DNA from 4 places in the Ruminococcus sp. AF20-12LB genome. Region 3 is predicted to be linked to each of the others. Evidence: riboswitches for the same ligand, from Rfam matches in the RefSeq annotation. Region 3 holds a riboswitch; each other region holds the start of a gene.

Region 1 (7,935 bases), on a different contig from region 3:
TTGGCGGAACTCTGTACCAGCATATCGGCAAGGATACAGCCACAGAGCTGATGGAATATGTAGATAAACTGAACCTGATGCATGGCGGTGAAGGAACCAGGCTTTATTCCACCACAAACAGTGAGATTCGTAAGCTCTGCCTTCAGAATGGCCTGCATCTTCTGGATGCATCAGTCCGTCATCTGGGAACAGATATCAACTATGTGGTGCTGCAGAACCTCTATGAAAAAATGAAAGACCATGTGGATTTCTATTTTGACGCATCTGTTGATAAAGTGGAGAAAACAGAAGATGGTTACGCAGTTGTTGTAGGCGATGAGCGTTACGAGGGAACTTACTGTATCATCTCCGCAGGACGAAGCGGAAGTAAATGGATGGAAACTGTATGTACAGAGCTTAAGATCCCGACTCTTTCCAACCGTGTGGACATCGGAGTCCGTGTGGAGCTTCCGGCAGAGGTTTTCAGCCGTCTGACAGATGAGCTTTATGAGAGCAAGATCGTTTACAGAACTGAGAAGTTTGAGGATATGGTCCGTACCTTCTGCATGAACCCGCGAGGTGTTGTCGTGAATGAAAATACCAACGGTATCATCACAGTAAACGGTCACAGCTACGAAGATCCGGCAAAGCATACCAACAATACAAACTTTGCCCTTCTGGTATCCAAGCATTTCTCAGAGCCGTTCCATGACAGCAACGGATACGGTGAGAGCATTGCAAGACTTTCCAATATGCTTGGCGGTGGTGTTATGGTACAGCGGTTCGGAGATCTGATCCGCGGAAGACGAAGCACAAAAGCCCGTATTGAGGAAAGCTTCGTAACACCTACACTTTCTGCGACACCGGGAGATTTAAGCCTTGTTATGCCGAAACGTATCCTGGATGGCATCATCGAGATGATCTATGCCCTGGACAAGATCGCACCGGGAACCGCGGATGACGATACTTTGCTTTATGGCGTGGAGGTTAAATTCTACAACATGGAGGTTGAGATCGACGAAAATCTGGAAACTTGCCACAAGGGTCTCTTTGTTATCGGAGACTGCAGCGGTGTGACACACTCTCTTTCCCATGCATCTGCCAGCGGAATCTACGTAGCCAGATACCTGGAGCAGAAGTATTTTAACAGATAAACTGCAGAGCAGTTTATCTGTTATGAGCAAGTAGCGAAGCGGATTGCGAATATCCGTTTAACCAGATAAACTGCGAAGCAGTTTATCGATTATGAGCAAAACAGTCCTTTTCTGATATCAGGGTGATGACAGAAAGGGGCTGTTTTTGTGAGTGAAGGTCGTTACTGTTCACTGGTAATGTCCCGCGAGGTGTTTTTTGTGAGCGAAGGTCACAGAAAAACCGAGACATACCGCGCGAATTTATGCGATCAGCATAAATTCTGTGCATCGCGAAGCGTGTTACTGAGAACGGAGTGAACAGTAACTGAAGGTCACAGAAAACCGTGAATCGTCCGACATCAATCTTGACAAATTTGTGAGTTTGTGGTAAAAATTAGATAACCAGATAAAAGAAAATATGTGCAAATGTTATAACGATAAGGTTGCATCCAGTCGGATGTGCAAAAGAGAATCCGGTGAGAATCCGGAACGATACCGTCACTGTGAAAGGGGAGCTGCTTTTATAACCACTGGGAGACCGGGAAGGGAAAGCAGCGTGGAACCAAGTCAGGAGAACTGCCTTATTGCGAGATTCAAGGGTTCGCGGTTTACGAATCTGTATTCTCCATAACAATACAGAACTTCTTTTTATGTATTTGTATTGCGCAGAGAATCATGTGTGAGCAGGCAGCCGCAGAGAGCTGCCGTTTTTTGTACATATCAGTATTCTGGAAATACATGAAAAGAGGACAATAAGAAATGAAAAGAAAAACAATGTTAGCTCTGATGCTCGCAGTTTCCATGACATGCTCTATGGGTGCAGCTACAACAGCAATGGCAGCAGAGGATTCTGCTACAGAAGAGAACGCTGAGGCAGCTGATACCACAGAGGCTTCCGATGCAGATCAGGAAGCAGCAGATAATGTAGCAGCTCTGATCGACAAGATCTATGTACAGGAAAGAAACGACACAACAGATGAGGACTGCAAGGCAGCCAAAGAAGCATGGGATGCTCTGACAGACGCTCAGAAAGAGCTGGTAGAGGGTGAGAATGCAGATCCGGATTACTTTGGACGTGACACAGGAGATGCTTCCAAGGACGATCCGCGTAACCAGGATGAGATCGGTGAGAATGAGCTTCTTGTTGTAAGCTTCGGTACTTCCTTCAATGACAGCCGTGCAGAGGATGTCAAGGGAATCGAGGATGCTCTTGCAGAAGCTTATCCGGACTGGTCTGTAAGAAGAGCATTTACAGCACAGATCATCATCAACCATGTAGAGGCAAGAGATGATGAAGTGATCGATAATATGCAGCAGGCTCTTGACCGTGCAGTAGAGAATGGTGTTAAGAACCTGGTTGTACAGCCTACTCACCTGATGCACGGTGCTGAGTACGATGAGATGACAGAAGCGATCAATGAATATAAAGATAAATTCGAGTCTGTAGCTATCGCAGAGCCAATGCTCGGCGAGGTTGGAGATGATGCAACAGTGATCAACGATGACAAGAAAGCAGTTGCTCAGGCGATCACAGATGAGGCTTGCAAAGAGGCAGGATTTGACAGTATGGATGCAGCAGCTGAGGCTGGTACAGCATTCGTATTTATGGGACATGGAACATCCCATACAGCTAATATTACATACGATCAGATGCAGACACAGATGGAAGACCTTGGATTCAAGAACGCATTCATCGGTACTGTAGAGGGTGAGCCGGAAGACACAGCCTGCGACAAGGTTATCGAGAAAGTAAAAGAAGCAGGATACAAGAACGTTGTTCTTCGTCCGCTGATGGTTGTTGCCGGAGACCATGCAAACAACGATATGGCCGGTGATGATGAGGATTCCTGGAAGAGCCAGTTTGTAGCATCCGGAAACTTCGATAAGGTTGACTGCCAGATCGAGGGTCTTGGAAGGATCGAAGCCGTTGAGAAGCTTTATGTAGAGCATACAAAGGCAGCAATCGATTCTCTGGGAAGCACTGATGAATCCGCAGATTCTGATGCAGCAGATACAGAGGCTGATTCTGCTGAGGAGTCCGCAGAATAATAAATACAAAAATATCTGAGTGAGTTCAGATACCTATAAGAAATCAATGTAACTGCCCGGAAAGATCAGGAAGACTGTTTTCCGGGCAGATTGCTGTATCTATGGAAGGGAGAAGATTATCATGAAAAAACGCTATGTAAACTTAATTCTTGCAATGGCAAGTGCATCAGTCCTGGTGCTGGGTTCTGTGCCTGCGATGGCAAAAACAGACGAAACAAAAACCGAGTCCGGTGAGGAAGCAGAAACTTCCGGAGAAAAGGATACGGATGCAGACAAAGCAGATACACTGGAAGATGGCGTTTATACAGCAGAGTTTGATACAGACAGCAGCATGTTTCATGTAAATGAGGCCAATGACAAAAAAGGAGAACTCACGGTCAAAGATGGTAAAATGACCATCCACGTAAGTCTGGTTTCCAAGAAGATCGTTAACCTGTTTGCGGGAACTGCCGAGGATGCCCAGAAGGACGGAGCAGAGATTATCGATCCGACCACAGATACAGTTAAGTACAGCGATGGTTATACAGAAGAGGTTTACGGATTTGATATCCCGGTATCGGCCATTGGTGAGGAATTTAACGTGGCGATCCTGGGAGAAAAAGGCAAATGGTACGACCATAAAGTCAGCGTAAAGGATCCTGTAAAAACAGAGGATACTGCTGAAAAAACAGCGGACGATACAGAAAAAGAAGGAGCTGCCTCTGACAAAAAGACAGCAGAAAAGTCAGATGAGTCCAAAGAAGGAGAAACCTCTGACGACAAGAAATCCGAAGGGAAAAAGCCGGAAGATCTGAAGCTGGAGGATGGAACCTATGAGACTGATGTAACCCTTACAGGCGGATCAGGAAGAGCATCTGTAGAATCTCCGGCCAAAGTAGAGATCAAGGACAAAGAAGCTACGGCAACCATCATCTGGAGCAGTCCGAATTATGATTATATGATCGTGGACGGCGAAAAATATGAGCCGGTGAACAAAGACGGAAACTCCACATTTGAGATCCCGGTCACTGTCTTTGATGCAGAAATGGAAGTGACTGCAGATACTGTAGCCATGAGTACGCCTCACGAGATTGAGTATACTCTGAATTTTGATTCTTCAAGTATGAAAAAGGAAGAAAAATGAAAAAAATAATTTCATACATATTTCTGACGCTGACCCTGATCCTGGGGTGTGCTTTTGCAGTGCAGGCAGCAGAGACAGAACATAAGCCTGCGGATATTCCAGGCCTTACCTTTGACCACAGTATGGATCTTTCCTACGCAAAGGAATTTAATGTGGATTACTACAACGATGGCTATGCGCTGCTCACCATTGATCAGGAAGGACAGTTTCTTGTAGTTCCCGAGGGCAGGAAAGCACCGGAGGGGCTGGATCCTGACATTGCGGTTCTGCAGCAGCCCATAAACAATATCTATCTGGTAGCAACCTCGGCCATGGATCTTTTCCGCGCTATCGACGGGATTGACAGCATCAAGCTTTCCGGAACCAAGGAAGACGGATGGTATATCCAGGAAGCAAAGGACGCCATGGAACAGAAAAAGATGATCTATGCCGGCAAGTACAGTGCTCCGGATTACGAGCTGATCCTGAACGAGGGCTGTGATCTTGCCATTGAATCCACCATGATCCATCACAATCCGGAGGTACAGGAGAAGCTGGAGCAGTTCGGGATCCCTGTAATGGTAGAGCGTTCCAGCTATGAGAGTCATCCTCTTGGAAGAACCGAGTGGATGAAACTTTACGCAGTTCTTCTGGGAAAAGAAGATGTGGCAGAAAAGGTATTCAAAGAGCAGACGGACAAGTTGGATAAGGTTCTCACCGCAGATAAAACAGACAAGACCGTGGCGTTCTTTTATATCAACTCCGTAGGTGCGGTAAATATAAGAAAAAGCGGCGACTATGTTTCGGAAATGATTTCCCTCGCAGGAGGAAATTATGTTCCGGAGGATACGGGAGTAAATGACAATGCTCTTTCTACCATGAATATGCAGATGGAAGAATTTTATGCCAAGGCGAAGGATGCAGACTATATCATCTACAACAGTACGATCGACGGGGAACTTAAGACCATTGATGAGCTTCTTTCCAAAAGTAAGCTTCTTGCAGATTTCAAGGCAGTGAAGAACGGAAATGTCTGGTGCACAGGCAAAAATCTTTTCCAGGAAACCACCGGACTTGGAACCATGATCGAGGATATCCACACCATGCTGACTACAGATGATGATTTTCTGGATGAGCTGACCTATATGCATAAACTGAAATAAATTCCAGTGTTCGCTTTAACTCCTTTGCCGGTTTCCACCTGTGAGCAGGAAACGAAAGGATATGATAACAAAACAGAAGAGGAGTGTACCAGAAAAAATGAATGACAGAAAACGCGCAGTCCGATACGGGGTCTCGTTTGTGATCCTTGCGGTACTTTTGATCTTTTTATTTATATGGAATGTAAATTCCGGAAGTATCCACCTCTCTGTGAAGGAGATCCTGAACATCATATTCCGGCATCAGGGAGATGAAACTTCTTATAATATCGTCTGGGAGATCCGTCTTCCCAGGATACTGGCAGTGATCATCCTTGGCGGAGCACTTTCTGTTTCCGGATTTTTGCTGCAGACCTTTTTTAACAACCCTATCGCGGGACCCTTTGTACTGGGAATCTCTTCCGGTGCCAAGCTGATCGTGGCGCTTCTGATGATCTTCTTTTTAAGCAGATCGGTGTCCATCGGTTCCGGTGCCATGATCCTGGCTGCTTTTGCGGGCTCAATGATCTCCATGGGCTTTGTGCTCCTTGTGGCAAAAAAAGTCCACAACATGTCCATGCTGGTCATCAGTGGTGTTATGATTGGCTATATCTGTTCGGCCATCACAGACTTTGTGGTGACCTTTGCAGATGATTCCAACATAGTCAATCTTCACAACTGGTCACTGGGAAGCTTTTCCGGTATGACCTGGGGGAATGTGCAGACTATGGCTGTTGTGGTACTTCTTACCATGGTGATCGTATTTTTTATGTCAAAACCGATCAGCGCCTATCAGCTGGGGGAGACTTACGCGCAGAATATGGGAGTTAATATCAAGGTTTTCAGGATACTTCTGATCCTGCTTTCCAGTATTCTTTCTGCCTGTGTGACTGCTTTTGCAGGGCCAATCTCTTTCGTGGGGATCGCTGTGCCTCACATTGCAAAAAGTCTCCTGAAGACTGCCAGACCGCTGCTTGTGATCCCGGCCTGTTTTCTGGGCGGTGCAGTGTTCTGCCTGTTCTGTGATCTGATCGCAAGAACTGTATTTGCACCGACGGAGCTGAGCATCAGTTCTGTGACGGCAGTTTTCGGGGCACCGGTAGTTATCTATATCATGATTCGCAGACAGCAGAGGATATAAACGATGAAATCATATTTTTTTTATACAGATCAGCTGACCGTAGGCTATGATGGAAAACCACTGATCAAAGAGATCAATATTCAGCTGAATAAAGGAGAGATCCTGACACTGATCGGTCCCAACGGTGCCGGAAAATCTACTATTTTGAAGAGTATCACAAGACAGCTTTCTCTGATCAGTGGAACGATATATCTGGAACATGAACAGATGAGCCGGATGACCAACAGGGAAGTGTCAAAAAAACTGGCTGTAGTACTTACCGAGCGCATGCGCCCGGAGCTTATGACCTGTGAGGATGTGGTATCCACCGGACGATATCCCTATACCGGAACTCTTGGGATACTTTCCGCAGAGGACAAGGAAAAAGTTAAAAGCGCTATGGAGATGGTTCACGCCTGGGATCTGAAGGACCGGGATTTTACAGCCATCAGTGACGGACAGAGACAGCGTATCCTTCTGGCACGCGCCATCTGCCAGGAACCGGAGATCATTATCCTGGATGAGCCGACCTCCTTCCTGGATATCCGGCATAAGCTGGAGCTTCTTGCCATTTTGAAGAAGATGGTATTGGAAAAACAGATGACGGTGATCATGTCCCTTCATGAGCTGGATCTTGCCCAGAAGATTTCTGACCAGGTGATCTGTGTTCATGGAGATCACATTGAGAAATATGGTGCACCGGAGGAAATCTTTACCTCAGATTATATTCGGAAACTTTATGGCATCACCCGTGGGAGCTATAATGCAGAATTCGGCTGCGTGGAAATGGAACCTCCGGCCGGAAAACCGGAGGTATTTGTGATCGGAGGAAATGGAAGTGGGATTCCGGTATACCGGAAACTGCAGCGACAGGGGATTCCTTTTGTGACCGGAGTTCTCCATACCAATGATGCAGATTATCAGGTGGCAAAAGAACTGGCTGCAAAAGTGATCACGGAGAAGCCTTTTGAATGCATTTCAGAGTCAGCCTTTGAAGAAGCGCTGGAGTTCATGGGAAAATGTGAAAAAGTGTACTGTCCGCTGAAGGATTTTGGTATCATGAATGAAAAAAACCGGGAATTGTTGAAAAAAGCAAAAGAAACCGGAAAATTAAACAGGATCAGATAAGTTCGCTGGGAAAAAGTGAAAAGCGATAAAACGTTGTCAGAAATGTGAGATATAATTTCCGGCAGCGTTTTTTTTATATAATATAAATTACAAATATTTCTGCAGCTGTGTTATAATACAACAAGAATGACAGATCGTGAAGCGCTCACATTCGTGGAGATGTAAGTAATGGAGATGAATGTCCGCTTTACACCGCAAAAGTTAAGCAGATACAATCAATTCGAAAAAATATATGGAGGGAAGATCAATGAAAAAAAGAAACATGATCGCAGCTCTGCTCTGCAG
Region 2 (7,935 bases), on a different contig from region 3:
GGCAGTCCTTGCCAAATTGTATCCAAAGTTTGAAGCAGAAAAATTTCATCAGATGTGTGAAGAATATCAGATTCCGTTGGATAAATTTATAAAAGAGTACTCAACAGGAATGAAAGCAAAGCTGAATCTGATCATTGCATTGACACATCAGGCAGAATTCCTGATGCTGGATGAGCCGACAGCAGGGCTTGATGTCGGAGCGAGGGAAAGGATGCTGGATATTTTAAGAGAGTATATGGAAGAAGAACCGGAGAGAAGTATCCTGATCAGTTCACATATTTCTTCGGACTTAGAACATCTGTGTGATGACATTTATGTGATACATAAAGGAAAGATCATATTTCATGAAGCGATGGATACGATTCTTGAAAAATATGCAGTGTTGAAGGTCAGTGAGGAACAATATCAGGCAGTGGATAAAAGGTATCTTTTGAAAGAGAAAAAAGAGTTTTTTGGAGTTGCCTGTCTGACGAACGAGAAGCAGTATTATATAGAAAATTATCCGGAAATCGTAGTAGAGAGCGGATCACTCGATCAGGTGATCCTGATGTTGACAGGGGGCGAAAGATGATGAAAGGAATCAGAGGGCTTTTGGAAAAGGATTTTCGATTGTTTTTTCGACAGGGTGGTAATCTTTTTTTGGTGTTAGTGTTTGTAGCATTGTTTTTTATACTTACAGGAAAAACGGCAGCTGCTTTCATTGCAATGTATATCCCATCTGTTCTGGCAATATATTCAGGTAATACGATCAGTTATGATGAAAATGGCCATGGCTACACATATTTATTTTCTTTACCCGTAAATAAAAAAATATATGTCAGAGAAAAATATATTTTTTCCTTTATCATGACAGCATGTGGATGGTGCATTGGAATGATCTGTGCAGGAATTATGGTACTCATAAATCCTGAAGAGGTGTTTGATCTGGAAATGCTGGCAATGGAGTTGATCACATTTTTTGTGTTTCAGGCAATTGCGGGAATCATGATCGCGATCAGGATAAGGTTTGAAGGAGAGAAAGGGCGAATTGTGCTGCCAATCGCAATTTTAATTATTTTTGCGATTTGTTATACAATTAGATCTTTTGTGAAGACTAACTTGGGATTAAAAGAAAGTATTCTGCATATGATAGGGGGGATAGGGGATTTTGAAATCGGGATTGCCCTCATTGTGCTAAGTCTGCTTATATGGTTTGCTTCGTATAAGTATAGTATGAGTGCTATGAAGAAGAAAGAGTTTTAAGATAAGCGTGGTAAAAATGCTCCATTAAAAATAATGATTATATGGATGTAATAGCTACCAAAAATATTATAAAACTTTGTGAAAAAATAGGATTGTGTTTCGTAAGAGTCCCTTGTAAAATAGCGGATAAGGATGAAAAGAAAAGGAGATTCTTATGGGAACCAATGAAAAAGATATGACTGCCGGATCCCCCGGAAAACTGATCATAACTTTTGCCATACCAATGATGCTTGGAAATATTTTTCAGCAGTTTTATACAATGGCAGACACCATGATCGTCGGACAAGTGGTAGGAGTTGAAGCACTGGCGGCAGTAGGTGCCGGAGATTGGCTGGTATGGCTGGTGTTGGGGATCATGACAGGTATCACACAGGGTTTTTCTATTCTTGTATCTCAATATTATGGAGCAAGGGAAAAAGAAAATCTGAAATGCGCAGTGGCGAAAAGCTATATCATGACAGCATTACTGTCTGTGGTCGTACTCGCAGTAAGTGAAGGTACAGTTTATCATGTTCTTTTATTTTTACAGACACCGGATAATGTCATTGATCTGACAATGCTATATTTGCGGCTGATCTTTGCAGGAATCCCGATCATAGCTGCTTATAATATATTTGCAGCGATCCTTCGGGCACTTGGAAACAGCAGATCTCCGTTGATCGCAATGACAGTGGCAGCAGTGATCAATGTGGGACTGGATCTGTTATTTGTGGCGGTTTTTGGCTGGGGTATAGCCGGAGCAGCAGTGGCAACCGTTATCGCACAGGGATTTTCAGCCTTGTACTGTTTGATCGTATTACGTAAAATCCCGGATATCCGCCTGGAAAAGAAGGACTTTTACAGGCAGCCCTCTATGAGCCTGCGGCTTTTGGAACTGGGAGTTCCTCTTGCGATACAGAATGTGATCATCTCCGTGGGAGGACTTGTGGTACAGTATGTGATCAATGGATTTGGTTTTCTGTTTGTGGCGGGATTTACGGCATCGAACAAGCTGTATGGGGTTTTGGAGATGGCTGCCGTTTCATATGGATATGCTATTACAACCTATGTAGGCCAGAATCTTGGTGCAAAGAAATATCAGAGGATTCGAAAAGGTGTGCGCAGCGGCACTTATATGGCAGTGCTCACTTCGGCTTTCATTTCCGGTATGATGGTGTTGTTTGGACGTAATGTACTGTCCCTGTTTGTATCCGGTGAACCGGATCAGACCCGACAGGTATTGGATATAGCATATAAGTATTTGTTTATTATGGCTGTTTTTTTGTGGGTGCTGTATCTGCTGTATGTGTATCGTTCCGCTATCCAGGGCCTGGGTAATACTTTGATTCCGCTTGCCAGCGGCATTGCAGAATTTATAATGCGTGTCAGTGTTGCGCTGCTGCTGCCAAAAATGATCGGCGAAGATGGAATATACTATGCAGAGATCTGTGCATGGAGCAGCGCAGCTGTTTTATTATTCGTAAGTTATATGATCATTATACGGAAATATAAAGAAGTCACTGTTCATACATAATGTCATTTACTTGAGGAATCTATAATGATATATAGGCGGAAAATATCCGGGTTTTAATATGAAATGTTCAGATATTTCATATTTGACAGAAAAACTATTTATATAAAAAGAAAAGTATGATATTATAATACTTATTCGTTGCAACTATGAAAATTGAATAGTCAGAAGGGTGTACAAAGTACTTAATAAGGAATCTGGTGAAATGCCAGAACAGCCACCGCTACTGTGACAGGGACGAAAACCAAAATATCACTGGAGAGATCCGGGAAGATGGTAAGTAGGAAGAACTGGAGTCAGGAGACTTGCCTTTTTGACAGAAGAATTCTGATTCGGATGGGATACAGAAGGAATAAGCTCTGCCTGAGGTGGAGGTTTGTTTTTTGTGCTGATATGATGCTGGATCATATCAGCCTTTTTTATTTTAACCGAATAAACAGATGAAAAATGAGGAGAAATGAAAATGGGAAAAGTAATTGCAAAGCGTTTTATATTTATGATTCCGGTAGTTCTGGCGGTTACATTTATTATTTTTATGCTGAGTTTTATATCGGCAGGTGATGCGGCCAGAGTTCTGGCGGAGAAAAAATACGAGCACCCGTCACCGGAGCAGATAGAAGAAGTACGGCATGAGGAAGGACTGGATCAGCCGGTGCTGGTACAATACGGGAAATGGCTGGATCAGGCACTTCATGGCGATTTTGGAAAATCATATTCTACCAGAAAACCGGCTTTTGAGGAATTAAAAAGATATTTTCCACAGACATTTAAACTGGCAGTTACTTCGTTTTTATTGTTGATGATCGTATCAGTCCCTCTCGGAATTTTGTCGGCAATTTATGAAAACAGAGTTCTGGATAAAGTCATTCGCATTTTGTCGTCCCTCAGTGTATCTATGCCGTCTTTCTGGATCGGTCTGATGCTGCTATATATATTTGGAGTAAAGCTAAAAGTGATTTCCGTGATCGGAGGAGATGCCGGAGGCATCCCGATTCTTGCGGCATTTGCCATGGATATCAGTTTCTTTGGAATTATGACGAGATTGATCCGTACCAATATGATACAGGTGCTGAAGCAGGATTACATACGTGCCAGCAGAGCCAAGGGATTGTCATCTGTAAATGTAATTTTGCGTCATGGTCTGAAAAATATTCTGATTCCTGTGCTGACACGTCTGGTATCAATTGTGATCGGTTTTTTCTGTGGCTCAGCTGTGATAGAAAGTATTTTTTCAATTCAGGGAATCGGAAATCTGGCATTGAAATCCGTGATCTCAAAAGACACTCCGGTGCTGCAATGTTTTATCTTTATTCTGGCTGTTGGCATTGTAGTATTAAATTTTCTTGTGGATATCGCCTATTCTGCGATTGACCGGCGAATCCAGTTAAAGTAAAGGAGAGATCATAGAATGGGAAGCAGAAGAAAGCAGAAAACAGAAAAAAGCATGATCCAGAATCTGTACTGGAAACAGGTATTCCGGTCACCAAAAACAAAAATAGGATTGATGGTGGTCATAATTTTTGTATTGGCAGCTATTTTTGCACCTGTACTGGCGCCGCATGATCCACTGCTTGTGGATGTTTCGATAAAATTAAAGAATCCGTCGGCGGCATATCCTTTAGGTACTGATCAGCTGGGACGATGTATTTTATCAAGACTTCTCTGGGGCAGCCGGTATTCACTGAGCTATAGCTTTACGGTGCTTCTGATCACCGTATGTGTCGGGGTGCCGATCGGACTGTTTGCCGGATACGTAGGTGGAAAAATCGATTCGATAATTATGAGGATCATTGATGTATTTATGGCTATGCCGGTCTTTATTGTGGCACTTGCCATTGCAGGAACCGTAGGAGCCAGCGGCGCTCATCTGATCCTGTCCTTATCGGTCGTATCCTGGGCAGAATATGCAAGGCTTGCCCGTGCATTGACACTTCAGGAAAAAAATAAAAATTATATGACCGCACTAAAAGCCGGAGGCTGCGGCCACGCAAGGATCATATTCAGGCATGTATTGAGAAATATCCTGCCATCTGTGATCGCACTGGCAACAATGGAAATCGGTTCGATCATTCTGTCAATTGCCGGTTTTTCCTTTATCGGCCTTGGTGTGCAGGCACCGACACCGGAATGGGGGATCATGCTTAGTGACAGTAAAAGTTATATCCAGACTTATCCAAGACTGATGTTTTATCCGGGTATACTGATCATGATCATTGTTCTGGCATTTAATTATCTGGGGGAGGGAATACAAAATGGAACAGCCCAAAAATGATGTTCTAAAGGTAAAAAGATTACATGTGGAGTTTCAGACCTCTCACGGAATGGTTCATGCAGTAAAAGATGTTAGCCTGGAAGTAAAGCGCGGAAGGATCCATGCTCTGGTGGGAGAAAGCGGAAGCGGCAAGTCAGTTACCTCTCTGACGATCATGAATCTGCTTGCAGGAAATGGAAAGGTGATATCCGGAGATGTGACACTGAACGAAAAGAGTCTTCTGAAGTTATCAGGAAAAGAAAAACGACAGTTATACGGAGACAGGATCGGAATGATCTTTCAGGATCCGACCGCTGCTCTTGACCCGCTTTTTACAGTTGAACAACTGCTTCTGGAAGGACTGAGGAAACATCGCAGAATGAGCAAAAAACAGGCAAGGGAAGCTGCGTTGGAAAGTCTGCGGATGATGAATCTGCGTGATCCGGAAGAACTGATGAAGAAAAAACCTTACGAATTGTCTGGTGGTATGTGCCAACGTGTTATGATCGCCATTGCCATGTCCATGAAACCGGATTATCTGATTGCAGATGAGCCGACGACAGCATTGGATGTAACCGTACAGAAGCAGATCCTGGAAGAAATCTATCAGCTATCCAGGAAAGAAAATCTGGGTGTGTTATTTATTACGCATGATCTGGGTGTGGTGGCAGAGATCGCAGATGATGTTTCGATCATGAAAGACGGCGAAATAGTGGAAAACGGAACAGTTGAAGAGATCTTTTATCATCCGCAGCATTCATATACAAAAAAACTGTTGGATGCAGTTTTATAGGGGAAAAGTATGAGTACGTTACTAAAGACAGAACATTTAAAAAAATATTATGGCAAGAAAAAAATTGTGAAGGCAGTGGATGATGTAAGTCTGGAAATCCACGCAGGATCATCCATGGCCCTGATCGGTGAAAGTGGAAGTGGTAAAACTACATTCGGAAAGCTGATCGCCGGCCTGGAGAAACCTACAGATGGAAAATTCTGGTTTCAGGGACAGGAAATGCAGGATTTGTCTGAAAAGCAGTTTCGTCCATATCGCAAGAATCTTCAGATGGTCTTTCAAAGCAGCAGCGGGGTATTTGATCCCGGTTATACCATTGGAGAAAATATTCTGGAAATTTTGAAATTACATGAAAAATTGCAAGAGGGAGAGTATGAAGAACGGGTAAAAGAAGCTTTGATCCAGACGGGGCTTGATCCGGATATTCGCAACCGTTATGTTGGACAGATTTCAGGAGGTCAGTGTCAGAGAGCTAATATTGCGAGAGCATTGGTATTAAGACCGGAACTTGTGATCTGTGATGAACCGGTATCCAGTCTGGATTATTCCATACGAAAGCAGATCCTGCATCTGTTAAATGAACTGCAGGAAAAATATGAGATGACCTATTTACTGATCACTCACGATCTGTCCAATGTTCCATATCTCTGCAAAGAGGTGGCTATCATGTATCAGGGACGCGTGGTCGAGTTTATCGATCATACGGACAGCTTAAAGGAGACTGCCGTACATCCTTATACAAAAGATCTGTTTGATTCTATTCCGGTAAAAGAACCGAAAATGCGAAGAATCGGATCGCAGGAAAAGAAAATATTTTCAGATACCATTCCGGAACAGGGCTGCCCATATCAGAACCGGTGCAGAAGATGTACAAATATATGCAGAGAGCATATACCGGAATTGACAGAAATTGAAACAGGACATTTTGCGGCATGTCATATGCTGTAAAATATAAAACAAACAAAGGAGAGGAAGAAATGAAGAAAAGACGTGTAGCAAAATTGATAGCATTGAGCATGGTGGCGGCAACTTTACTGACAGGTGTCAATGTACAGGCAAAAGAGGAAAAAGTAGTTACGGCAATGACATCCATTGATCTGACGCCTGAACTTTGTGACCCTATAAAAAGTGGTCCAGACTTTCGTCTTTATGAAATGATCTATGATCCACTGGTGCGTTATGGAGAAAATGGAGAAATCAAACCGGCATTGGCAGAATCTTGGGATATCAGCGAAGATGGCACAACCTATACGTTCCATTTAAGAAAAGATGTGAAATTCTCGGACGGCACAGATTTTAATGCAGACAATGTGATGTGGAATTATAACAGATGGGTGGAACAGGATGTGATCGGTAACTTTTCAGCCAAACTGGAAAATGTTACAAAGGTAGATGATTATACTGTAGAATTTAAGTTCGCAGAACCATGCTATACACTGCTGATCGAATTCAGCTATCCAAGACCATTCCGTTTCACCTGTGAAAGTGCACTGGATGAAGACGGAGAATTTTGTCAGGAAGTGGGTACCGGAATGTGGATGATCGACAGTTATGAAAGCGGTCAGGAGGTTGTCCTGGTACCAAATCCTAATTATTACGGTGAGAAACCAAATATTGATAAAGTAGTTCTGAAACAGGTGGTAGACGGTGATGCCAGAGTGATGGCACTTCAGAGTGGAGAGGCAGATCTGAATCTTCAGGATATTCCATCCGAAAGCTTCAGTATTATCCAGGCAGATAAAAATTTATCGACAGAACAGCAGGTTTCCACACTTTCTTACTATCTGATCGAAAATTATGATACACCGGCGCTTCAGGATATAAACGTACGTCAGGCACTGAACTATGCAACAAATAAAGAAAGCATTGTAAATGATCTGCTGGATGGTTACGGCAATCCGGCAACCGGACTTATGTCTCCGACAGTTCCTTATGTAACAGAAGAAAACAGCAAGGGTTATCCATATGATCCGGATAAAGCAAAGGAACTATTAAAGGAAGCAGGATATGAGGATACAGACGGAGATGGTATTGTAGAAAAAGACGGAGAACCACTGAGCCTCAGACTGGTATTCCAGACTGAAGAATATGCTTCCTGGAAGTCACTGTGTGAATACCTGAAATCTGAATATGAGAAGG
Region 3 (7,935 bases):
GCCGGCCCAAGCGAGATCCTCGTTCTTGCAGATGAGACTGCAAATCCTCGTTATATTGCAGCAGATCTTCTTTCTCAGGCAGAACATGATGAGATGGCATCTGCGATCCTGATCACAACAAATGAGGAATTTGCAGATCAGGTAGATAAAGAAGTCAGAGGTTTTGTTGAGGTACTTTCCAGAAAAGCCATTATTGAGAAATCCCTGGAGAACTTTGGTTATATCCTGATCGCAGAAGATATGGACGAGGCCATTGAGGCTGCCAATGAAATTGCTTCTGAACATATGGAGATCGTCACAAAGAATCCTTTTGAAGATATGATGAAGGTACGAAATGCAGGTGCGATCTTTATCGGAGAGCACAGCTCTGAACCCCTTGGAGATTATTTTGCAGGACCAAACCATGTGCTTCCTACCAATGGAACTGCCAAATTTTTCTCCGCACTTTCTGTAGATGATTTTATCAAGAAATCCAGTATTGTATATTATTCCAGGGAAGCACTCCGAAAGATCCACAAGGACATTATCCAGTTTGCCACATCGGAACAGCTGACTGCACACGCAAATTCCATTGCAGTCCGTTTTGAGGAAGAGGACAAGGAGAACGAATAATGGCAAGAGAAGCACTGATCGAAAGAAACACAAAAGAAACGCAGATACGTCTGCAGCTGAATATTGATGGAACAGGAAGTTCCGATATTGATACAGGCATTGGCTTTTTTGACCATATGCTGGACGGTTTTACGCGCCATGGACTGTATGATCTTACGCTGAGAGTCCACGGTGATCTGAATGTAGATGATCATCACACCATTGAAGATACAGGGATCGTCCTTGGAAACGCTATCCGTGAGGCAGTTGGCGACAAAAAAGGGATCAAACGTTACGGCAGCTGTATCCTTCCTATGGATGAAGTGCTTGTGCTCTGCGCAGTAGATCTTTCCGGAAGACCTTATCTTGGATGGGATGCAGAGTTTTCTACGGAAAAAATAGGAGATATGGCTACAGAGATGGTAAAGGAATTCTTTTATGCAGTATCCTATTCCGCAGCAATGAATCTTCACATCAAGGTTCTTTCCGGAGGAAACAGCCATCATGTGGCAGAGGCCATGTTTAAAAGCTTTGCGAAAGCCCTTGATGCAGCAACACAGTACGATTCCCGGATCACAGACGTGCTTTCTACCAAGGGAAGCCTCTGATACAGAAGGAGACCACTTATGAACAAACAGTTGATCCCATGCCTTTATCTTCATTCAGAAAAGGCGGTAACAGGATTTGGACAGAGAAATCTTTTCGGAGACGGAAATGTAGAAACACTTGCAAAATTTTACGGTGACAATGGGGCAGATGAGCTTCTGGTATTTGACTTTTCTTCCGCAGATGCAGAGCATGACCGTGCGATCGGAAAAATCCGTGATATCTGTCAGGTATCTGAGATCCCGGTGATCGCAGCGGGAAATATCAAACGTATGGAAGATGTAAAAAAGCTGATCTATGCGGGATGTGCTAAAGTTGTACTGAATTTTTCGAAAGAGAATAATATCAAGCTTCTGGAAGAAGTATCCCGGCGCTTTGGAAAAGAGCGTATGATGATCAGCATCTCTGATCTGGGAGAATTCACAGAAAATCAGGATCTGATCGAAACATATGCAGACACTGTTCTGGCTTTGGACACTGTCGAAAATGAAATTGCAGAGATTTCTCAGATTTCCATTGTTCTTCATACCGATGAAAACAGATCTGAGAACGTTCTGGAGCTTTTAGGAGAACCAGCTGTGTCCGGACTTTGCGGTGCTTATGTAAGCAGTCTTGAAAATGATCTGCATACATTTAAGGAAACCTGCGAAGAAGCCGGAATTCCGGTAAACACATATAAAAGTAATATTGCATGGTCGGACTTTAAATTAAACAGTGACGGAATGGTTCCGGTTATTGTCCAGGATTACCGGACGGATGAAGTACTGATGCTGGCCTATATGAATGAGCTTGCTTTTAACACAACATTGAAGCTTGGAAAAATGACATACTGGAGTCGCAGCCGGAATGAGCTCTGGACCAAAGGTCTGACATCCGGACACGTACAGTATGTAAAGTCTCTTACCATTGACTGTGATAATGATACGATCCTTGCCAAAGTGGAGCAGGTGGGCGCAGCCTGCCATACAGGAAACCGTACCTGTTTCTTCAAACCGCTGATGAAAAAAGAGTACGATGATACCAACCCACTTCACGTGTTCCAGAATGTGTATGATGTGATCACTGACCGAAAAGAACATCCAAAGGAAGGTTCCTATACTAATTATCTTTTTGATAAAGGAATCGACAAGATTTTGAAAAAAGTCGGTGAAGAATGCACAGAGATCGTCATTGCAGCCAAAAATCCGGATAAAGAAGAGATTAAATACGAAATTTCAGATTTTCTTTATCATATGATGGTACTCATGGTGGAAAAAGGAGTCAGCTGGGAGGAAATCACCAGGGAACTGGCGAAAAGATAAATCATATATCATTCAGGAAAAAAGCTTCTGTACACCGGGTCAGAAAAACGGTTACGGAAGTTTTTTTCTGTATTCCCGGAATCCTAAAAAGAATATATACAATTTCGGTTAGGCATGATATACTTATCGTCAAAAGTGCGGAAATATAAAAAAGGAAAAGGGAAACAATCAATGATCAAAATTGATGACTGGGTGATTGAAAAAGGAGAGAAGGCACAGGGAAAAATTAAGATCTCAGGAAATGGCATGGCAATGCCGGCAACTGTGATATGCGGAGTGGAAGACGGACCGACGGTCCTGATCACGGCAGGAATACACAGTGCGGAGTATGTGGGAATCCAGGCAGCAATGGAACTTGCAAAAGAATTTCAGCCGGAAGAACTGAAGGGAAATGTGATCATCGTTCCACTGGTCAACGTCAGCGGCTTTGAGCATCGCACCATGAGTCTGGTCTATGAGGATGGCAAGAACCTGAACCGCGTTTTCCCCGGAGATCCTGAGGGAACAGCTGCAGATCGTATTGCCTATACTATAGTGACGAAACTTTTTTCTATAGCAGATTATTATATCGACCTGCACAGCGGAGATGGGTTCGAACAACTTCATCCCTATGTTTATTATGTAGGGGTTGTAGATGAAAAAACAGCAGAGAAGTCATTGCATATGGCACGGCATATCGGCGTAAAATATGTAGTCCGTTCCACAACCGCCACAGGTGGCGCCTATAATTATGCTTCTTCTCTTGGAATTCCAAGTATTCTTATCGAAAGAGGCGGACACAGCTACTGGACCTGGGAGGAAGTAGAACAGGATAAAAGAGACGTCCGTCACCTTGTTTTTCATCTCCAGGGAAAGACGTGTCATGGTCTGAAGCATTACCGTCAGATGCTTCTTGAAAATGTAGTCTATGAATATGCGCCGTATACCGGATGCTGGTATCCATCCAAGAAGCCTGGAGAGTACTTCTTTAAGGGAGAAGAACTGGGTGAATTGAGAGATTACTATGGAAATTTACTTTACACGTCTATTGCAACTGAAAACGGAGTCGTACTTTATCAGACAGCCAGCCTGAATATCATTGAAGACGGACCGATGATCGCATATGCGGCGATCACAGATACTCTGACCTGATAGTAAACAGACTTTTCAGAACGCTTCTGTCTGAAATCATATTGAAACAGTAAGAAAACCGGGTTTTACCATTTGCTATTCTATTTGTAAAAACAGCGAGGTAAAATCCGTGTTTTTTTAGCAGATCAAATAAATTTAATTGTCAAATCCCCAATGGGGGATATATACAATTCAAGCATCTTTAACAAAATTTATGAGTTTTCAAAAAATATAACATTTTTCCATAGACATAAACTATAGTTTTATCGTATAATATTTAGGTAATTTAACAGCATTTGCTGATTTTCACATCAGCCGTTGTAAGTTCCGAGAGGATTAATAGGGAAACCGGTGTAAATCCGGTACGATCCCGTCACTGTAAGGGGGAATCCTCAGACAAAATACCACTGGTCGAGTGCGTGAGAAATAGACCGGGAAGGTGCCTGAGGGTAAGGATCCTAAGTCAGGAGACCTGCTTGCAATTGTTTTAAAATGATTCTTACGGAAGATAGGAAGCATATTTTTTTATGTGCCCGTATTTCATCGCGGGCTTTTTTCGTGCAAATTTCTAAAATTCCATGCATGTTCTGCATAATAAGAATCCAGTAGTTTTTTTATCTAACTCAATTAAAACGGCAATGTTAAAATCGCATCAAATGAGGAAAGGAGTAAAACGTGACAAAGAAACAAATAGGAAAAAGATTTCTCCAGATCATCATTGTATTATTTGGAATCAGCTTTTTCACATTTGGACTGACCTACCTGTCACCTGGTGATCCTGCGGAGATCATGCTGACAGAATGTGGTAATCTTCCGACACCGGAGCTTCTGGAACAGACAAGACATGAGCTTGGCCTTGATCAGCCCTTTCTCGTGCAGTATGGTTCCTGGCTGAAGGGTGTTGTTACAGGAGATATGGGACAGTCCTATTCTTTCAAAATGCCGGTAACGGATAAACTGGTATCTTGTTTCTGGCCGACGCTGAGGATGTCTTTGCTGGCACTTTTGATGATGGTCATTATTTCCATACCGCTTGGAATCCTGGCCGCTGTATATCAGAACAAATTCCCGGATTATTTTGTGAGAGGAATTACCTTTGTGGGAGTATCTGTTCCAAGCTTCTGGCTGGGCCTGATCCTTCTCAGTATCTTTGGTGTTCAGCTTCGCTGGATCAATGTAGCAGGAGGAAGTACGGATTTCAAGTCTATGATCCTTCCGGCACTGACTCTTGCACTTGCCATGTCTGCGAAATATACCCGCCAGGTAAGAAGTGCGGTGCTGGAGGAGCTTCACCAGGATTATGTGACCGGTGCAAGAATGCGTGGAATCAAAGAAAGCGTGATCCTTTGGAAACACGTTCTTCCTAATGTAATGCTTCCGCTGGTAACACTGCTGGGTCTTTCCCTTGGAAGCCTCCTTGGAGGTACCGCAGTTGTAGAGATCATTTACAACTGGCCTGGTATGGGAAATATGGCAGTAAAGGCAATTTCCTGTCGTGACTATCCTCTTGTACAGGGCTATGTACTCTGGATCGCGATCCTGTACATGTGCATCAACCTGCTTGTGGATCTGTCCTACACTTATCTCGATCCAAGACTTAAGGAGGATAGATAATTGAAAAAGGTATTACGAGTATTTAAAGAAAATAAACAGTTCACTCTTTTCTTCATTCTGGGCCTGGTGGTAATTGGCGTTGCGATCTTCGCACCGCAGCTTGCGCCATATGATCCGCTGAATGCAGTTATGACTGAATCACTGCAGGAGCCGAGTTCCGCTCATCCGTTCGGAACGGATAAACTTGGACGAGATCTTCTTTCCCGTGTTATTTTCGGAACAAGAACTTCCCTGATCATGACATTATGTCTGGTTGCGGTGATTTTTGTGATCGGTACATTTTTAGGAGTTATTGCCGGATATTTCGGTGGCGTTGTGGACGCGGTGATCATGCGTATCGCAGATATGATGATCTCTTTCCCCGGCCTTGTACTGGCCATCGCCATTGCCGGTATGCTGGGACCAAACCTGGTAAATGCCGTTATCTCCATCGCGGCTGTAAGCTGGACGAAGTATGCCCGCCTTGCAAGAAGTATGGTTTTGAAAGTCAAGAAGAGTCTTTATATAGAAGCTGCAGTGGTAAACGGAACAAAGACCTGGAAAATTCTTCTTGTACACGTTCTTCCGAACATGGTAACCCAGATGGTGGTAACTGCGGCAGCAGATATCGGAACCATGATGCTGGAGCTGGCTTCTCTTTCTTTCCTGGGATTTGGTGCAACTGCGCCGACACCGGAGTGGGGACTGATGCTGAATGAAGGAAGAACTTACATGGCAAAAGCGCCATGGCTTATGATCTACCCTGGTATTGCGATCGTGATCTGTGTTGTTGTTTTCAATATGCTTGGAGACAGCATCCGTGATGTACTGGATCCGCGCCAGGATTAAAAAACGTTTCTGTAACAAACCAACACCAATAATCAGTATATTTATCTTTAGGAGGATGAAATGAGAAATAACGTAGTTAAAAAAGTGCTGGCTGCTACACTTGCATGTATGATGACTTTTTCTATGACAACAGTGGCTCAGGCAAAGGGCGATAAGAGCAGTGATAAGGAAATCACGATTGGAGTAACAAGCTTTGCAGATACACTTGAGCCGACAGAGCAGTATTTCAGCTGGGTTGTATCCCGTTATGCGATCGGTGAGTGCCTTACAAAATTCGATGAGAACGGTGATATCGTTCCATGTCTTGCAGAAGAGTGGGACAACAGTGAAGATGGAAAAACATGGACATTCAAGATCCGTGAGGGTGTAAAATTCTCCAACGGCGATGATATGACACCGGAGATGGTAAAAGCTTCCATCGAGCGTACAGCTGAGAAGAGCGACCGTGTTCCGGAGTTCTTTGACCTTGATAGTATTGAAGTTGACGGACAGAACCTGATCTTCCACCTGAACAGAGCAAACGCAAACATGGCCGGATGCCTTGCAGACCCGCTGTTTCTGATCGTTGATACAAATGTTGATGATTCCACATTTGCAATGGAAGGACCGATCTGTACAGGACCTTATGCAGTAGAGTCTTTCAGCCCGACAGACTCCTGCGTTGTAGTAAAGAATGAGAACTACTGGGATGGCGAAGTTCCGCTTGACAGAGTTACTCTGAAATGTGTCGATGACCAGACAACACGTTCCATGGCTCTTCAGACAGGTGAGATCGATATCGCTTACAACCTGAAAACAGAGAACCTGGTTGAGTTTGAGGGAAATGACAATTACGACATCCAGGAGCTTCAGTCTCTTCGTTCTACTTATGCATTCATGAACCAGAATGAGGATCATGCACTCAGCGACAAGGCACTTCGTCAGGCACTTCTCCGTGGACTTGACAAAGAGACATACTGCAACACTCTTCTTGAGGGTGGTGCAACAGCTGGTAAAGCACCGGTTCCGCCAACACTTGACTTTGGATTTGATGATCTCAACGATGAAAACTCTTACGATCCGGACAGCGCTAAAAAGATCCTCGAGGATGCTGGATACAAAGATGTTGATGGCGACGGATATGTAGAGACTCCGGACGGAGATCCGCTTGTTCTTGATTTTGTTATCTACACAAGCCGTGCAGAGCTTGGTGTATACGCACAGGCAGCACAGGCCAGCCTGAAAGAGATCGGTATCAACGTAAACCTGAATACAGTAAGTTATGAGACACTTCTTGACATGAGAGATTCCGGACAGTATGACCTTCTTATCTGGAACGTACTGGTTGCCAACACCGGTGACCCGGAGAACTACTTAAGAGAGAACTGGTACAGCTCTTCTGCAAACAACACTGCAGGATATAACAATCCGGATGTAGATAAGCTTCTTGATGAGCTTGCTCAGACATTTGATGAGGATAAGAGAAAAGATCTCATCGTTGACATCCAGCAGGATATCATGGACGATGCAGCAACTGTATTCTTCGGATATGAGACAACTTACCTCTTCTCCAATAAGAAGGTAACTGGCGTTAAGATGTATCCGATGGACTACTACTGGCTGACAAAGGATATCACTCTTGCCGAGTAAAGGAGCGTTTATTTATGCTTGAAATCAAGGATCTTTCCGTTCAGTACGGAAAGCAGGCACCTATCATTGAGCATTTCAATCTTTCCATGAAGAAAGGTGAGATCATCAGTGTAGTAGGAGAGAGTGGAAGTGGAAAAACAACTGTTATCCGTGCTGTTCTCGGCGCACTTGCCGGGGGCGGCCGGGTAAGTGCCGGTGATATCCAGTTCAATGGAAAATCTCTGCTTTCCAATACAAAGGATGAATGGAGAAAATT
Region 4 (7,935 bases), on a different contig from region 3:
ATAACTGCTTCCAGGAAACGGGATTTCTTTGCGTAATCACCATCTCCTACATTACACTCATCCAGTTCCTTCTGAGCTTTGGCAATGATTCCTTCATAACCGATTGCCAGAACTTCTTCATATTTAACGGTTACGTGTCCTACACCATTGTAGAAATAGTTTCCGGGTGTAAAAATATTGTGGTCAATGGCAAGAATCGCTTCCGGTGCCATGTAGGAGGTTGCAAGCTCACTGGTAGTCTTACCTTTCCAGTATTTATGTACCTCACGGAGCTCCGCCTTGGTTTCCTCCGCAATATAAAATGGATCGGCTGTTCTGGTAGCCACTGTATCCAGCTCATCCTCCAGCCACTGGAAAGAATACTCCGGAAACGTCTGACATCCTCTCGGCGCCAAAGTGCTGCTTCCGACGATCAGCTCCTCATCACGGATGATGATTGGAATGTTGTGCAGGATGTGGGCAAATGCCTTGGCCCTGCGGGTGATGATCGGCTCGTCTTCTGTTGCTTTGTAAGACTCTGTGATCAGTTTTGCTCTGGCAGATTCGATCACCGGCATCTTTGCATAAAGATTATCTACAAGATGTGTGATCCTGTCTGTTTTCGGAACATCTGCTATATGAAATTTCTCCATGATTCTCCTTTCTCATAACCGGTTGTTTCTGGTGATCTGTCTGCCTCTGCGCTTCCAGAACCGCTCCTGTCCGGCTATGTGCTCATGTAGTTTTATTATACCTTACCCCTACTTCGATGTCAACGAAATCCAACATGTGTTTCTAGCTGTTTTTGTGGTTTTTATTGGTTGCACCCTGTTGATTTTATTTGTTTTTTGTATTTTTATGTTTTTCTCTATTGACTTTGCTTTTCTGCTCTGCCATACTTGGATTTATATAGAAATTCCTTTGTTTTTCAAAAAAAATTTATGTAAAGCGGACATTCGCATTCCGCTCTGTTACATGTTCTCAAACAGTAAAAGAGGTGTATTTTTATGTATCTTTCTGATATGCATACCCACTCCATCGCCAGTGGTCACGGCACGGAATGTACCATCACCAACATGGCACGTGCAGCTGCTGAGAAAGGTCTCCGGCTTCTCGGGATCACTGATCACGGTCCCGGCACTCTTGCAGCCGGAACTTCCTCCTATTTCCGCAGCCTTACCTATTCTCCTAAAAAACATTTCGGTGTGGAATTACTCTACGGAATTGAACTGAATATCCTTGACCGCAGCGGAACGGTAGATTTAGACCAGGAATTATTATGTAAACTTGATTACGCCATTGCCAGCATGCATGCCTGGAATTACCGCTGCGGTACCAGAGCCGAAAACACAGAAGCTTTTATCAATGTAATGAAAAACCCCTGTGTGAAGATCCTCGGACATAGTGATAACACTCATTACCCGGTTAATTATGATGCGCTTGCAAGGGCTGCCAGGGAAACCGGCACGATCTTTGAGATCAACGAAGCTTCTCTTGCACCTTATGGCTATCGTGGCGACACAAGAGAAAACTGTTTCGAGATCCTTCGATGCTGCCGCAAATATGATCTGCCGCTGCTTCTTTCCAGTGACAGCCATGGCCCGGAGCATATCGGAGATTTTACCTATGCTGCTGAGTTTGTTCATCAGGCCATGTTTCCAGAACAGCTGATCCTCAACAACCAGCTTCCCAGACTCAAGGTTTTTCTCCAAACCAGAGAATGATCTTCTGTATTTTTTCCGACAGATAACAGCTATTGTCCACCCCAAAACAAAACAGGCCAGTTCAAACACAGGAATATACATTTTCCTGTATCTGAACTGACCTGTTTTTTATTTTTCCCGCTGCTTCCGTACAATTTCCGCAAGCTCGCTATATTTACCTGTAACATATCCGAAGTTCTCTCTTCTGTGAGGAAGCTTGCATTCGGTGCAGTCTTTGATGCCGCTTTCCGTAAAGCGAAAATTACCACCACATTTATCTCCCAGTGCATATAAAGGACAATAGCAGAACAGACAGTTGAAGTTCTCCGGATCTGCTCCTTTATGGCATGGAAAGTACTCACAATTTTTGTGGCTGAAGTAAGAGTATTCTTTGCCTTCCCAGTATGGCTTCTCCATGGCTCTTTTCTCCTCTCCTGACATAACCACGCATAAATTTTCCTATAAAAAAAGAGGTAGCGATGCCACCCCGGGGTAGAAATATAATCCGTTCATGAGTGCGCGGAGGGAACGAATGTATCCGGAGTAGTATCGCCTGCCATTTAATCATGTATAATTCATATGAACAGGCGCATTCCATAAAAAAATGCCTACTCTCGTAAAAAAGTAGACAACGTCCCAGGGGTGCGGAGTCCCTGAAATGGTTGTTACACTTTACACGGAAGTTTAACCTCGCCATAACAAGCAGGTTTCCTGGCTCCGGGATCATGGCTCCTCTCTCCTTCTCATACATACGTACAATGGACTATGAGATTTGCTCCTCCGTTACAGTGACCGGATCGCTCAGGTTTCACACCTGATTCCCTTTTCTGCGGACCTCTGATAATCAATACATAACTGTCAGCCATCCTCAGCACTTGCTATGTTCAATATGGAATTATACTGACATCATAATAACATCCTGTTAATTATATGTCAATACTATTTTCAATATTTATATATTTATGAGCATATTTTGTTGCTGTTTACTCCGTTCCATGGGTTTTCAGTGTTTTTTACGACATAAAAAACAGCCCGACAAACTGCTGTCGGGCTGCTGTGTTTTTATTTTCTGTTGTACGTTCTTATTATACAAGACGTCTTACAGATACAATTGTTCTGTATGTAGCATCATTGCTGATCTTGATCCCGTCCTGAGAGTTCGATGCATGAACGATCTGGCCATTACCCATGTAAATAGCCACGTGTCCGCCATAGCAGATCAAATCTCCCGGCTGTGCATCTGCGTAGGATACTTCTGTACCTGCATTCTGCTGCTCATAGGATGTTCTCGGAAGGCTGACTCCGAAGTTCGCATAGACACTCTGTACAAATCCGGAGCAGTCTGCACCATTGGTAAGGCTTGTTCCGCCCCATACGTAAGGATTTCCTACAAACTGTGTGGCATAATTCACAACAGAAGATCCTGAACCGCTGCTGTAAGAAGAACTGTCACTGTCTGAGGATGTGTCCTCTGCACTTTCTTCGGATGCATCTGTGCTGTTATCGTAATCTGCGTCTGCATTATCCTCTGTATTCTCAGTATCCCCGGACGCATCATCATTTTCACCATTGTCTGCATCTTCATCCACATGCTCGGTGTCATCCTCTGCAGTATCCTCATCTGTATTCTCGATCACGTTGCCGTCCTCATCGTACTGTACATCTTCGCTCTCGTCCGCCTCATCCTGCTGTGCTTCCTGCTCTGCCTGGCGTCTTGCTTCCTCTTCTGCCTCAGCCTGTGCTCTCGCTGCTGCTTCAGCCTCGGCCTGACGTCTTGCCTCTTCCTCTGCTGCAATACGCTCAGCCTCTAATCTCTGAAGCTCTGCAGTCTGCTCTGCAAGAAGGTTTGCATAATCTGTAGCCTGCTGCTGTGCGTAGGCGATCTCATTATCATAATCTGCGGATGTGGCACGCTTCTCATCCAGCTGTGCCTGCAGGTTCTGGGACTCTGCTTCATATTCCTGCTTCATCCCCTCCAGCTCTGCCTTCTCCTGTGTGTACTGTGCTTCCAGGTTTGCCACCTGCTGGATCGTATTGGAATATTTTTCAAGGCTCTTACGGTCCTGCTCATAAGTCTTCTGTGTGTACTCTGCTCTTGTAAGAAGGTCAGACAGGTTCTCTGCATTCAGCATCATCTGGAACCATGCATCGTCTCCACCCTTCTCATAGAGATACTGGATACGTTTCTTCATTGCCTCATACTGTTTCTGCTTGGCATTTTTGGCCTTCTCAAGGTTGGTCTGTGTAGATGCAATGTCGGCTTCCTTATTGGAGATATCTCCTTCCAGTGTCTGGATCGAAACCATCACGTTTACAAGATTGGCATCAAGAGTTGAAATCTCGCCTTCAATCTGTGACTTCTGTGAGGAAAGCTCATCCAATCTGGAATAAGTCGCATTCAGCTGTTCATTGGTCGCATCCATCTCCTGCTGAAGTGCTGCCTCATCTTCTCTTGTTGCGCTTACGCTGACTACCTGTGCTCCGCTGATGATGAGCGCCAGTGTCAGACATAATATCCTTTTCTTCATGACTGTTCACCCTCGCAATCTGATTCTAATTTAATACAGCGGATCTGACCATCCGCTTCGTTGGTTTTTTTGTAATACTTTTGAAATATCTTGTTTCAATCTTTTTATATATTAACACAGTGTTATTTGGATTGCAAGGATTTTCTATTAATTAGTTTAAAACTTTGTAACATTTATTAATGATTTTGACATCAAAAAGGAGAACCTGTGATATCTCAGGTTCTCCTCGCATGTTTCTTATAGTCATTTATTACATATAAATTTCTTTCCGCGTATTTCCGATCAGAAAAGATCTGCAAGGATCTGGTTGGCTGTTTTCTTCAGATATCCGTTGGGATCGGAAAGTGTGCTTCTGTTCCATCTGAAGTATGCACCGTTTCGGATATAATTACCGCTGGATTCATGATAATCATATTTGCTGACTCCAGGATACCTGGACATGTAAGTTTCTGCCAGCTTGATCGCCTGGCTTCCGTAAGTTCCGCTTGGTGTCGGTGTTCCGGAAATCTGTACGCCGGCATTAGGTGTACAGTGGAGAATCACAACACTCTTATCAGAACACTGTCCGAGAACGATCCAGGTATGTCCGCTGTTGTATCCGATATCTCCCGGATAAAGCTTCCAGTTTGAGCTTGCCAGCTGAGACTGGGAAACGATGGTTCCCATTCCCTTACCGGAATATAAAGATCCAATATCTCCGGAAACAGTAGTATACTGGGGTCCGCCGGATCTGCTCTGCATGATCTGATATACAGACCATCCTACAAAGCCGGAGCAGTCAAGGCCCTTCTGTTCTGTAGCTTCACTGAGATCCATATAATATCTGTAATTATAGGAGCTGGAATTGCTGTCATACCACTGTTTCCATTTTGGACTGATGCCCTTTCTGGTCGCATCTGACCAGTTGTGGCCGCCGCCCCATACGTAAAGAGTCTTTCCTACCGGAAGTAATGCATTGGCGAGGAAATTCTTGATGGTCCTGGAGCTTGTAACTGTAGCAGTACCCGGGTTGGTATCCAGGACACCATTGCTGCCAAATGTATACTTCTTGCCATCGATCGTCTTCGTTCCCGTAGCCATGACACCGGTTGACGGATCAAAATAATATTTATATCCTTTTTTGGAATTTGTGACCCATCCGGTAGCCATCACGCCGCTCTTGCTGTAAAAATAATAGGTATTGCTGCCGATCTTCTTAAAGCCCTTATACATAGCTCCCGTGTTTGGATCAAAATAACGCTTCTGCTTTTTCTTATTCGTTGCCCAGCCCTTTGCCATAAAGCATTTGCTGGTAAAATATCTGGTCACATTCTTCTTGTCTGTAAGGAATACGCTTCTTGCAGCAACACCACTGCCGCTGTAGAAATAATATTTCTTATTACTGATCGTGGCCCATCTCGTTGTCATATATCCGCTGGTGGGATTAAAATAGCGGGTATTGTTCTCTCTGTCTGTAAGCCAGCCTGTTGCCATATAGCCCTTGACACCGTTAACATTATAAAAATATCGTTTGCCCTTGGAATCCTTAGCCCAGCGCTTCATCTGCACGCCTGTGGATTTATTAAAAAAATATTTCTTCCCGTTCAGTGTAAGCCAGCCTTTTACCTTCTGGCCATTCTGATAATAATAGGATTTTCCTTTTTCGGTCTTAAAGCCGTTCTTGGCCGCAGCTTGTACATCGGTTGCCGTTGTATGTACAGTTGCTCCGGCTGCAAAGAACATCAGAACAAAAAAAAGTCCCCAGAGTTTCCATTTTCTGCTTAATTTTCGCATACATACCTTCCTTTGATAGATAGATCATTGATATTTACTATTTCTTAAGTCCGGCTGATCGTAAACATTACAATTTTGTTACAATTTTACGTCCATATTATATAACATTCTTTACAGTCCGTCAACTCTTTCCTTTTCTTTCAGAAAAAATGTCATTCCGGTATTACCAATGTTGATTTTATGCAGAAAAAATCCCCGAAACATCAGAAATATTCACTGATGCTCCGGGGATATGATCCTTTATGCAGTTTTACTCCTGTCTGTTACAGATCTGTTACAGATCCTTACAGAAATTTTTTGCGAAGCTCTGCTCCGTCAAGGGCACTTAAATATGCAGGTGCAACATCAAATACTGTCTTGCAGCCCTTCTGTCCTTCCTGATTCATACGGTATGCAGCTCTTGCATAGGCAACGATCACAGAAGATGTGAACTCAGGATTGGAATCCAGCTTCAGGCTGTACTCGATCACATGGCTATTCTCATTGTTCCAGCCTGTTTTTCCACTGCGGATCACAAAACCGCCGTGTGGAATACCGCTGTGGTCACGATCCAGCTCTTCCTGAGAAATGAAATGTACCGTTGTATCATACTCGTCAAAGTAATTCGGCATGGTCTTGATCTCTTCCTCGATACGTGCAAGATCAGCACCCTCCTCAGCAACTACGAAGCACTCTCTTGTATGTTTCTGACGTGTGGTAAGCTCCGGATTTTCTCCGTTTCTTACTGCCTCAAGTGCAGCTTCTACCGGAATGGTGTACTGCTTTGCATCCTTTACGCCTTTGATGCGGCGGACTGCATCAGAATGTCCCTGGCTGACACCCTTGCCCCAGAATGTGTAGTCGTTTCCATTTGTAAGGATCGCATTTGCATACATACGGTTCAGAGAAAACATTCCGGGATCCCAGCCTACGGAAATGATTCCTACATGTCCACTCTCTGTTGCTGCCTTGTCAACATTTGCAAAATGCTCCGGGATTTTCTTATGTGTATCAAAGCTGTCCACAACATTGAAATATTTTACATACTCCGGTGTCTGAACAGGAAGATCTGTCGCACTTCCTCCACAGATGATCAGGACATCGATCTCATCTTTCAGCTTCTCTGCGTCTTTTACAGAATAAACCTTTGCGGTCTCTGTAAGGATCTTTACAGTCTCCGGATCACGTCTGGTAAATACTGCAACCAGCTCTGTATCCGGATTATGCTTGATGGCGCACTCCACGCCGCGTCCCAGGTTTCCGTAACCTAAAATACCAATTCTTATACTCATAATGATTTCCTCCTCTTTTTCTCTGCAGTATGTCATTTTCCGGACAGCACTGTGAATTTCTGTCAGAAAAATTCCTCTGCGATCTATATCGCAAAACGGATCTGCCTGATCCGCCTTACAATCATATGGACATGCTGCCTCAGGATATTCCGATTCTCAGTTCCGGGATATCGATGACCGCTTTGTTTCTGCATCAGCAGCAGAAAAAGCCGCCCGGCCAGCACATGAAACAAGCCATGGTCCTACAGCAGGCATCACACATATCTCCTCCTGCGGTCGGCATTCCCCCAAAGGGATCCTGTCGCTGCTGATACCAGCCGCCACCGCCTTCCATTCTCTGGAGCAACATACGGTACTGCATATTATCCGGTTCCTGACGGACTGCCTCACGGATCTGATCCAGAGCTGTTACATTATTTCCCATTCCCATATTTGCCATAGCAGCCAGGTAATACCATTCTCCATTTTTCTGACCAAGAGAATCCAGTACATTCATAGCTTCCTGAAAATGACCGCTCTGCACATAATTGGCGGCCGCCCTTCTGCGCATACTTTCCTCATCCTGATAGGCACTGGAACCGGCATTTCCGTAATTTCCAAAACCACCGTAATTTCCGTAGCCACCATAACCATTCTGGGAACTGCTTCCGTACTCACGCTCTTTCATGATCTGTTCGTAAG

What was found. Region 3 has a riboswitch for cobalamin ahead of nikB (nickel ABC transporter permease). Riboswitches for the same ligand answer to the same signal wherever they lie in the genome.
Region 1: it holds a riboswitch for cobalamin, as region 3 does, so the genes downstream of both, DWX61_RS02345 (sirohydrochlorin cobaltochelatase) here and nikB (nickel ABC transporter permease) in region 3, are expected to answer to the same signal.
Region 2: it holds a riboswitch for cobalamin, as region 3 does, so the genes downstream of both, DWX61_RS16680 (ABC transporter permease) here and nikB (nickel ABC transporter permease) in region 3, are expected to answer to the same signal.
Region 4: it holds a riboswitch for cobalamin, as region 3 does, so the genes downstream of both, DWX61_RS02410 (cysteine-rich small domain-containing protein) here and nikB (nickel ABC transporter permease) in region 3, are expected to answer to the same signal.

What each region holds. Positions count from the first base shown of each region.
Region 1 is NZ_QUGH01000001.1:517,691-525,625, forward strand. Features, by position in the region: gene DWX61_RS02340 (NAD(P)/FAD-dependent oxidoreductase) at 1-1,133, shown strand, start outside; cobalamin riboswitch at 1,536-1,710, shown strand; gene DWX61_RS02345 (sirohydrochlorin cobaltochelatase) at 1,872-3,161, shown strand; gene DWX61_RS02350 (hypothetical protein) at 3,283-4,284, shown strand; gene DWX61_RS02355 (ABC transporter substrate-binding protein) at 4,281-5,426, shown strand; gene DWX61_RS02360 (FecCD family ABC transporter permease) at 5,524-6,543, shown strand; gene DWX61_RS02365 (ABC transporter ATP-binding protein) at 6,547-7,650, shown strand; gene DWX61_RS02370 (DUF1002 domain-containing protein) at 7,898-7,935, shown strand, end outside.
Region 2 is NZ_QUGH01000017.1:32,625-40,559, reverse strand. Features, by position in the region: gene DWX61_RS16695 (ABC transporter ATP-binding protein) at 1-571, shown strand, start outside; gene DWX61_RS16690 (ABC-2 transporter permease) at 568-1,242, shown strand; gene DWX61_RS16685 (MATE family efflux transporter) at 1,397-2,755, shown strand; cobalamin riboswitch at 2,906-3,079, shown strand; gene DWX61_RS16680 (ABC transporter permease) at 3,216-4,145, shown strand; gene nikC (nickel transporter permease) at 4,161-5,024, shown strand; gene DWX61_RS16670 (ABC transporter ATP-binding protein) at 5,005-5,796, shown strand; gene DWX61_RS16665 (oligopeptide/dipeptide ABC transporter ATP-binding protein) at 5,806-6,744, shown strand; gene DWX61_RS16660 (nickel ABC transporter substrate-binding protein) at 6,774-7,935, shown strand, end outside.
Region 3 is NZ_QUGH01000002.1:336,045-343,979, forward strand. Features, by position in the region: gene hisD (histidinol dehydrogenase) at 1-612, shown strand, start outside; gene hisB (imidazoleglycerol-phosphate dehydratase HisB) at 612-1,199, shown strand; partial or broken gene DWX61_RS19670 (HisA/HisF-related TIM barrel protein) at 1,218-1,592, shown strand; gene hisIE (bifunctional phosphoribosyl-AMP cyclohydrolase/phosphoribosyl-ATP diphosphatase HisIE) at 1,920-2,498, shown strand; gene DWX61_RS04275 (M14 family metallopeptidase) at 2,670-3,629, shown strand; cobalamin riboswitch at 3,914-4,102, shown strand; gene nikB (nickel ABC transporter permease) at 4,284-5,222, shown strand; gene nikC (nickel transporter permease) at 5,223-6,050, shown strand; gene DWX61_RS04290 (ABC transporter substrate-binding protein) at 6,111-7,679, shown strand; gene DWX61_RS04295 (ABC transporter ATP-binding protein) at 7,694-7,935, shown strand, end outside.
Region 4 is NZ_QUGH01000001.1:530,202-538,136, reverse strand. Features, by position in the region: gene DWX61_RS02420 (glycyl radical protein) at 1-632, opposite strand, end outside; gene DWX61_RS02415 (phosphatase) at 987-1,703, shown strand; gene DWX61_RS02410 (cysteine-rich small domain-containing protein) at 1,812-2,099, opposite strand; cobalamin riboswitch at 2,367-2,536, opposite strand; gene DWX61_RS02405 (C40 family peptidase) at 2,768-4,210, opposite strand; gene DWX61_RS02400 (N-acetylmuramoyl-L-alanine amidase family protein) at 4,493-5,983, opposite strand; gene DWX61_RS02395 (diaminopimelate dehydrogenase) at 6,268-7,254, opposite strand; gene DWX61_RS02390 (J domain-containing protein) at 7,448-7,935, opposite strand, start outside.